3 regions of the Psychrobacillus syltrankelensis genome follow, and region 3 is predicted to be linked to each of the others. Evidence: riboswitches for the same ligand, from Rfam matches in the RefSeq annotation. Region 3 holds a riboswitch; each other region holds the start of a gene.
What was found. A riboswitch is a leader RNA that binds a small molecule or an ion and turns the genes downstream of it on or off. The one in region 3 is predicted to bind S-adenosylmethionine.

Region 1 (3,257 bases), 1.2 Mb from region 3:
AATCTAAGATGAAAGAACTTGAAGGAAAGCTATCCACTGAGGACCCTAAGGAGTTAGAAAAATTACTTCAAGTATACGGAGAAATTCAAGAGGAGTTTACTAATCGTAACGGCTATGCGATTGATTCGGAAATCAATAAAGTAATAGAGGGTTTGCAATTATCCTCTTTTGTGCATCTATCATTTACGACATTAAGTGGTGGGGAACAGACAAAAATAATGCTTGGTAAGCTTTTGTTAACGAAACCAGACTTATTGTTACTAGATGAGCCTACGAACCATTTAGATTTATTTGCAGTTGAATGGTTAGAACAATATTTAGTTTCCTATTCGGGTACAGTAGTTATTATTTCACATGATCGATACTTTCTAGATCAAGTTGTTACTAAAGTTGCTGATTTGGAGGATGGAGAAATAAAGTTATATCACGGAAATTATTCATCTTTTATTATCGAAAAAGAAGATGCATTAATGCGCGAGTTTCAGCAATATGAAGAACAACAAAAAAAGATAAAGAAAATGAAAGAAGCAATTAAACGATTAAAAATATGGGCTAATGAAGCAGTGCCGCCAAACGCTGGACTTCACAGACAAGCGAGAAATATGGAACGTGCATTAGAAAGAATGGAAAAGGTAAGAAAACCACTAATAGACCCTAAAAAGATGAGCTTATCGTTTGAGGCAGCTCCTAGAAGTGGAAAAGAAGTGATCATCATGGAGCAAGTATCGAAAAAATATGGGGAAAAAGTGCTTCTTCAAGATGCTAATTTACACGTGTACTGGAAAGAGCGTGTTGCCATTGTTGGACGTAATGGTACAGGGAAATCTACGATACTAAAAGCACTTTTACAAGAATTATCGGTGGATACAGGAAGTGTACGTCTAGGCAGTAATGTCCGAGTTGGATTTCTGTCTCAGCACTTTGAAATAAACAATCCAAAAGAAAAGCTAATTGATGTATTTCGAAGTGAAGTTAATGTTTTAGAAGGAGATGCTCGTCACATACTTGCTAAATTTATGTTTTACGGACCAGATGTATTCAAAAGAGTGGGTGATTTAAGTGGGGGGGAGAGAATGCGCCTGCGACTCGCCCAGCTTATGCATCAAGATATCAACTTATTAATGTTGGATGAACCAACGAATCATCTGGATATAGATTCAAGAGAAGTTTTAGAGGATGCATTAGATGACTTTCAAGGAACAATTTTAGCTGTTTCTCACGATCGATACTTTTTAAATAAATTATTTCCAAGAACTGCTTGGCTAGATCAAGGTCAACTTACAACTTTTGAAGGGCCTTACCAATGGGCCCGTGTAAAATGGGAGGAGCAACAGTCAAAGCAGAGTGTCCCAGTTATAGAACAAAAGAAGGGGCTTACTAAACTTATCGAAGTAAAGCCTCTAAATATTCGACAGATTGAAGAAGTAATTAGGAATTTAGAAGAGGAAGTTCTGTTGTTAAAGAAGCAAATTGAAAAGGAACAAGACTGGTCAAAATATGAAAACCTTCTTTCGATCAGAGATGTAAAAGAAAAAGAATTAGAAGAGTTAATAGAACAATGGCTTGAGTCTTAATAATTTCAAGTTTGAGATTAGTAACTGAAAACTAATTACCGAAATAATTTTTGTGTCATTGTTTAATCTTTATTGCTTAAATGTTCTGAAAGTGATACTATGAAATTTATATTTTAGTAATAAAAATAATATACTCTTATTAAGAGAAGTTGAGGGATATGGCCCTATGACGCTTCAGCAACCTCTGACTTTGTCAGAAAGGTGCTACTTCCATCAAGATTGTTAATGATCTTGAGAGATAAGAACAAAGAGCTTGAAGGAAACCCTCTTTTCTTATCCATTAGAAAAGAGGTTTTTTTATTTTGTAAATGGAAAAGGAGACAAAATAGATGCCTATTAATATCCCACAGAAATTACCTGCTACTGAATTGCTTAAGGAAGAAAAAATATTTGTGATGGATGAGAACCGCGCTTCCACTCAGGACATCCGCCCCTTGAACATCATTATTTTAAATTTGATGCCTGAAAAAGAAAGAACAGAATTACAATTATTAAGACTTTTAGGAAATACACCCCTTCAAGTAAATGTAACGTTCTTGAACACAGCAACACATGAATCAAAAAATGTAAGTAAAACGCATTTAGATACGTTTTACACTACTTTTAATCAAATAAAACACAGACGATATGACGGAATGATCATTACAGGAGCCCCAATTGAACACTTAGCTTTCGAGGATGTTGACTATTGGGAAGAAATGACTCAAATTATGGATTGGACCAAAACCAACGTGACATCTGTTTTACATATTTGTTGGGGTGCTCAAGCTGCATTGTATCATCATTATGGTATTGGGAAATATGATTTGCCCCAAAAATGCTCAGGGGTATATACACATCGAATTTCCGATCTAACAAACAATCTAGTTCGAGGATTTAATGATGAGTTTAATGCTCCACACTCCCGTTATACTGCAGTATCTTTTGAAGAAATTCAAAACGATTCGAGATTAATACTTCTTGCAAATTCGGACGATGCAGGAGTTTTCCTTGTTATATCTGAAGATAAAAAACATATTATGATCACGGGACATTTAGAGTACGATGCAGATACACTTGCAGATGAATATAATCGTGATGTGAATAAAGGACTTGAAATCGATGTACCTAAAAATTACTTTCCAGACGATGATCCAACGAAACAACCGATAAATTCTTGGCGTTCTCATACGCATTTATTATTTTCAAATTGGTTGAATTATTATGTCTACCAAGAAACACCGTTTGAGTGGGAATAATATTGAGGGGGGCTGTCCGAGGATGTTTACCCCCTAATTATAGGCAGATTTTTGATTTAGTCTCGAATTTATCAGAATTGGTTACGATTTCATTTACTTTAGTCTCGCTTAAGTACAAATTGGTCTCGATCTGCCATTTGATATAAGAAGGATGAACTTTTTATTAGTAGGAAATACAATATTAAACGAGATATATCATTCATAGGAAGTGATAGAAAAGTTGTCTTTTAGCCAATTGAATGGCTTAAAGACAACTTCTCGAAGATTATTGGAAGATTTGGTCAATTTGTTTTATTTCTTGTAGGCTAAGCTGCACTTCTAAGGTCTTTATATTATCCAATACTTGCTCCGATTTTTTCGTTCCAGGTATAATCACATCGATTGTATCCTGCGTTAAATACCAAGCAAGAACTAAATTTGAAACTGCTGCGTTTTTATCATTTGC
Region 2 (3,257 bases), 1.8 Mb from region 3:
TAGGTGCTGATGGAATTTGTAGGTGCTGATAGACCTGCGTTATGCGCTGATAGCCAAGGTTAAGGTGCTTATAGCAGTGCTTTAGGTGCTGATGGAATTTGTAGGTGCTGATAGACTTGCGTTATGTGCTGATAACTATGAATAAGGTGCTTATAGCAGTGTTTTAGGTGCTGATGGAATTTGTAGGTGCTGATAGACTTGCGTTATGCGCTGATAGCCAAGGTTAAGGTGCTTATAGCAGCGTTTTAGGTGCTGACGGAATTTGTAGGTGCTGATAGACTTGCGTTATGCGCTGATAGGCAAGGTTAAGGTGCTTATAGCAGTGTTTTAGGTGCTGATGGAATTTGTAGGTGCTGATAGACTTGCGTTATGCACTGATAACCAAGGTTAAGGTGCTTATAGCAGAGTTTTAGGTGCTGATGGAATTTGTAGGTGCTGATAGACTTGCGTTATGCGCTGATAGCCATGTTTATGGTGCTTATAGCAGTCTTTTAGGTGCTGATGGAATTTGTAGGTGCAATCAGACTATATAATCTGGGGATTTTTCGTATACTAATGGATAGGATGAATGAGGAGTGGAGATAATGGAGTTCAGTGAAAAAGTAATTCTTGTTGAAGGAAGATCGGATAAACTGAGACTTTTAACCATTCTTGCGGAAGACGTTGAAATCATTTGTACAAATGGTACTATTTCTAATGTGAAATTAGAAGAACTGTTAAGTCCTTTTGAAGACGTACCTATCTATGCTTTTCTTGATGCGGATAAATCAGGTGAACAAATTCGCTCTGTAGTGAGGAAAGAATATCCAGAAGCAATTCATTTATTTATTAGTCCGATGAATGGTGAAGTAGAAAAAACTCCACTCAAAGTTTTGGCTTCTATATTACATCGTGCTAATATTAAAGTGAAAAAAGAATTTTTACTATAGGATGATGAATGTGAATGAATGGTCGCGAGAAGAATGGGAGAAGGCTAAAAATGCTTCTGACCTTTCTCTATTATATTTATACACGCCAATGTGTGGCACTTGCCAAGTAGCTTCTAAGATGATGCTCGTAATAGAAGAATTGGTGCACTACTCAATTGGACAAGCGAATATTAATTATTTAGGAGATCTTGCAATGGAATACGAAATTGAAAGTGTTCCTTGTTTGTTAATTGCTAAAAATGGTAAACTCCTAAAAAAAGTATACGCATTTCAGTCTGTACCTTATTTATTTGAAATAATAAAAAGTGTTGACGATAACTAAATGTCGTGATAAAATTCGATTTACTAACAACAATTAAATAGTGTCGCTCTTATTAAGAGAGGTGGAGGGAAGTGCCCTATGAAGCCCGGCAACCGTCATGAAAATGAAATGGTGCCAAGTCACGCAAAGCAATTGCTTTGGGAAATGAGAGAATGGATGACTGTTATTTTGAATGATAACGTACACCCCTTCTGCTCTTTTGCAGAAGGGGTTTTTATTTTTTAAGAATAGAAAGATAGGAGGATTTGCATGATTAGTTTGAAAAATGTTTCGAAAAAGTTTAGTACGAAACAAGGTACAATTGTCGCCGTGGATGATGTAAATCTTGACATAAAAAAAGGTGAAATATTTGGGATAATTGGGTACAGTGGTGCTGGTAAAAGTACAATGATCCGATTATTGAATGGATTAGAAAAGCCTACTTCCGGACAAATAATCGTAAACAATAAAGAAATTACTTCCATAAATGAAGTTAAGCTGCGTCAAATAAGACAAAAAGTTAGCATGATCTTCCAACATTTTAATCTTTTATGGTCAAGAACAGTTGCAGAAAATATTGCTTTTCCACTTGAAATAGCAGGTGTACCTAAAGAACAACGATCTGCTCGAGTGAAGGAACTGATAGAACTTGTTGGCTTGGATGGAAGAGGAGATTATTATCCATCCCAATTATCAGGTGGTCAGAAGCAACGGGTTGGGATTGCAAGAGCATTAGCAAACCGCCCAGAAGTTTTGCTTTGCGACGAAGCGACATCTGCACTTGATCCTGAAACAACTGATTCCATTTTAGATTTATTAGTAAGTATTAATGAAAAATTGGGGTTAACCATCGTATTAATTACCCATGAGATGCAAGTCATTCAAAAAATCTGTAACCGAGTAGCAGTTATGGAAAATGGTCTTGTGGTAGAAGAGGGAGATGTATTAGAAGTTTTCCAAAATCCACAGCAAGCCATCACAAAGCGATTTGTTTCACAGGTCTCCGAAACGAACCAAGCGAAACAGACGATACAAAACTTGGGAGAGCTATATCCAAATGGGAAGTTGATAAAACTTGTTTTTGTTGGAGATCAAACAGAACAACCAATTCTCTCCAGATTAATCAAGCAATTTGATCTAGAAGTAAATATAGTGCAAGGAAATATATCGCATACTAAAAGCGGGGCTTATGGAACACTAATCCTTCAATTAGACGGAGACGCTCGAGCAATCGATGAAGGAATTCGATTCATACACGAGCAAAAAGTTAATACAGAGGTGATCAACAATGATTAATACGCTTTTTCCAAATGTTGATTGGCCTAAAATGTGGGATGCTGCACTAGAAACACTTTATATGACAGCAATATCAACTTTATTAACATTTGTCATTGGCTTAGCACTCGGACTTCTATTATTTTTAACTAGTCCACATCAAGCGTGGGCCAATAAATTTGCTAACTGGCTTACAGGAGCATTTGTAAATATCTTTCGGTCTATTCCATTTATTATTTTAATTATTTTATTGATTCCATTAACGAAATTTCTTGTAGGTACTATACGTGGCCCGAATGCTGCGTTTCCAGCACTTGTAATTGGAGCAGCACCGTTTTATGCACGAATGGTACTAATTGGACTTCGGGAGATTGATAAAGGTGTTTTGGAAGCAGCTAAATCGATGGGAGCCAAAACTTCTACTATTATATGGAAAGTTTTATTGCCTGAATCGTTACCGTCATTAGTTTCTGGTATTACTGTTACCTGTATATCGCTAGTTGGATATACAGCGATGGCAGGTATTATTGGTGCTGGCGGGCTTGGTACTCTTGCATTCCTAGACGGTTTTCAACGTAATAGAGGGGATGTAACGCTAGTTGCAACCATTCTTATCTTGATTGTGGTATTTATAATTCAATGGATTGGTGATGTAATTACAACTAAAATCGATAAAAGATAATTGGTGTTTACGAGTTTACTCGATCATATATTTATTAAACAAATAAAAAGGAGAGAAATGTAATGAAGAA
Region 3 (3,257 bases):
TTCTCTATTTATTTAATAAAACCCTTTTTAAAAATAGAAAAATTTGAATTTTCAATTTGAAACTTTTTATTACTTTTCTCGTATTATTAAATAAATATTAATTAGGGAGGAAAATATACATGAATAATCATGAAATTGATTTCAAATTACATGGAGATGATATGCAGTTTGTAGAGATTGAATTAGACCCAGGAGAAACTGTAGTTGCTGAAGCAGGTAGCTTAATGATGATGGAAGATGACATTACTATGGAAGCCATTTTTGGTGACGGCTCAAGTTCATTTGATACTGGACTAATGGGAAAATTAATGGGTGCAGGCAAACGTATGTTAACAGGCGAAAGTTTATTTATGACTACATTTACGAATGCCGGTAATGGAAAAAAACATGCTTATTTTGCCTCTCCTTATCCCGGAAAAATAATTCCTATAGATTTAAGTGAATATCGCGGTAAGGTTATTTGTCAAAAAGAAGCTTTTTTAGCTGCAGCAAAAGGTGTTTCTGTTGGAATCGAATTTCAACGTAAGTTAGGTACTGGTTTTTTTGGTGGAGAAGGATTTATCATGCAAAAACTTGAAGGCGACGGTCTTGCTTTTATTCATGCGGGGGGAACTATTCATAAAAAAGAACTACAGCCTGGTGAAGTTTTAAGGGTAGACACTGGTTGTTTAGTAGCGATGACTTCTGACGTAAATTACAATATCGAAATGGTAAAAGGAGTGAAAACTGCTCTTTTTGGAGGAGAAGGTTTGTTTTTCGCTACTCTTCGTGGACCAGGTACTGTATGGATTCAATCGTTACCATTTAGCCGCTTAGCGAGCCGTGTTTTTGCAGCTGCTCCTCAAACACTAGGTAGAGGCTCAAAGGATGAAGGAAGTATCGCTGGTGGATTATTTGACCTTTTAGGAGGAAAATAAATAGTTGTTTAGTGCCACTTTTTATTTACTTCTTAAGAAAAGCCCAAACGTCCTTTAAGTACAAAACCTATTTTCAATCATTTCCGGAGTGCCTTGGATAGTCTTGAGATATATTACTCAGCAAATCTGTTCATGGTCTTAATTTTTTTTGTTTTCTGTAAAAAACTCTTTTATTCTACTTTATTCCGCAAATTGTTTATAAAGAATCGACCTCCTCTTCATATACTAGTGGAAGAACATTTTTCTATGAAAATATTGTTCTTAAGTATAGGAAAGGAGGTGTTAGTAATGAAAGCTTCTTTAGGTATGTGGATTGGTTGGATTGGAATTGTATTAGCAATTGTGGGGTTCTTTTATTATCCTATGATACTTGGTGCTGGTGCGGTTGTCTTAGGATTAGTTGGTTTAACTTCCCCACAAAAATTCCTTGCTTGGATTTCTATAGTACTTGGAGCAATTGCATTCTTCCTTCCGATGCTCCATTAGCTAAATGTTGACTAATAAATCCGCGGCATGTTCGGGACATTTACCGCACATGCCTTTTTTTATATTTCAAGCCTTACCAAAGGACAACCATCTATCTTGACTTATCCCCTTTCCGTCCTTTTCTATTTTGCTCACAGAATGAGTTAATACTTTGAACAAAAATACTTATTAATTTGTCACCTTGTGTTATTATCCATCCCGTGATAAACTATTTTAAATTTAACATTTAGAAAATTTAATATTTTATTTCTTATCAAGAGAGACGGAGGGATTGGCCCGAGGATGTCTCAGCAACCAGCCAAAAGTGGTGTGGTGCTAATTCCAAAAGACGGTCATCGTCTTGAAGATAAGAAGACTAACTTCAGTATTTTTTTGAGGATTCTCTTCTTATTAGAGAATCCTCTTTTTATTTGGGAAGTTTCAGTCCCTGTACGCTTGCGTAATTATTTTAATAGAAGAGGATGAATCTGTATGTCAAAAAATAGTTTAGAAACCCAATTAGCTCAATTAGGAAACCACAGCGATTCGATAACAGGTGCCGTTAACCCGCCAATTTATTTGTCAACTGCTTACATCCATGGTGGTATTGGCCAATCAACAGGATATGATTACACTCGTACTAAAAATCCTACCCGCGCTATTTTAGAAGAAGGTATCGCTAAATTAGAAAGTGGAGATGCAGGTTTTGCCTGTAGCTCTGGTATGGCTGCAATTCAATTAGTATTATCTCTTTTCCGATCTGGTGACGAATTGATTGCTCCAGAAGACCTTTACGGGGGAACGTACCGACTATTTAATCAGTACTCAGTTTCTTACAATATTCATACTACATATGCGAAATTTTCATCCGTAGATGAAGTAAAATCACTTATTACCAAGAACACAAAAGCAATCTTTATTGAAACACCGACAAATCCTTTAATGCAGGAGATCGATATTCAGAAATATGCGGAATTAGCTAAAGAGCATCGATTACTATTAATTGTGGATAATACTTTTTTAACTCCTTACTTTCAACGCCCTATTGAGCTTGGTGCACATATCGTCATTCATAGTGGAACCAAATATATTGGAGGTCATAATGACGTGCTTGCTGGTCTTGTTATAGCAAAAGGGACAGAATTAAGTGAAAAATTATATGCAAATCATAATGCATCTGGCGCAGTGCTTTCCCCATTCGATTCATGGCTACTAATCAGAGGATTAAAGACACTTCATTTACGAATGAACCAGCACGATATAAATGCGAAAAAGATAGTAGAATTTTTGCAAAACGAATCTGCAGTAAAGAATGTATTATATCCCGGAAAAGGCGGTATGCTTTCATTTCGATTACAAAAAAGCGAGTGGGTAGGGCCTTTCCTTGAAAAACTCCAATTAATTGTTTTCGCAGAAAGTCTTGGTGGAGTGGAAAGTTTCATTACATATCCCTCTACTCAAACGCATGCAGATATACCGGAAGAAGAGCGCATAGCCCGTGGTGTAGATAATAGCCTTTTACGTTTCTCAGTTGGTGTTGAAGAAGTCGAGGACTTAATTGCAGACTTGAGACAAGTATTTAATGAACTAGAAAGTGATGTGAGTGAATAATGATCTATTCTAACGAACAGCTAGAGACTAGTTTAATAACAGCTTCCACGAGAGGTTGGTCAGCGAGTAAAATTGGTGCAGTCAATGTTCCTATTTACTTATCTTCTACTTTCCATCAAGGAAATTTTGACGAATTTGGACCATATGATTATAGCCGTTCTGGTAATCCAACAAGAGATGCTTTAGAACGAACTATTGCAGAACTTGAAGACGGAACTCGCGGATTAGCATTTGCTTCCGGCATTGCAGCAATTTCTTCTGCTT

Region 1: another riboswitch for S-adenosylmethionine. It lies ahead of metA (homoserine O-acetyltransferase MetA); the one in region 3 lies ahead of ACTSKG_RS09815 (methionine biosynthesis PLP-dependent protein).
Region 2: another riboswitch for S-adenosylmethionine. It lies ahead of ACTSKG_RS19015 (methionine ABC transporter ATP-binding protein); the one in region 3 lies ahead of ACTSKG_RS09815 (methionine biosynthesis PLP-dependent protein).

Annotation. Positions count from the first base shown of each region.
Region 1 is NZ_CM144227.1:786,298-789,554, reverse strand. It holds gene abc-f (ribosomal protection-like ABC-F family protein) at 1-1,574, shown strand, start outside; SAM riboswitch class I at 1,708-1,819, shown strand; gene metA (homoserine O-acetyltransferase MetA) at 1,904-2,812, shown strand; gene ACTSKG_RS04055 (aldo/keto reductase) at 3,078-3,257, opposite strand, start outside.
Region 2 is NZ_CM144227.1:3,856,014-3,859,270, forward strand. It holds gene ACTSKG_RS19005 (toprim domain-containing protein) at 585-929, shown strand; gene ACTSKG_RS19010 (thioredoxin family protein) at 940-1,251, shown strand; SAM riboswitch class I at 1,298-1,402, shown strand; gene ACTSKG_RS19015 (methionine ABC transporter ATP-binding protein) at 1,501-2,526, shown strand; gene ACTSKG_RS19020 (methionine ABC transporter permease) at 2,519-3,187, shown strand; gene ACTSKG_RS19025 (MetQ/NlpA family ABC transporter substrate-binding protein) at 3,250-3,257, shown strand, end outside.
Region 3 is NZ_CM144227.1:2,036,124-2,039,380, forward strand. It holds gene ACTSKG_RS09805 (TIGR00266 family protein) at 120-917, shown strand; gene ACTSKG_RS09810 (hypothetical protein) at 1,206-1,403, shown strand; SAM riboswitch class I at 1,651-1,756, shown strand; gene ACTSKG_RS09815 (methionine biosynthesis PLP-dependent protein) at 1,875-2,993, shown strand; gene metC (cystathionine beta-lyase) at 2,993-3,257, shown strand, end outside.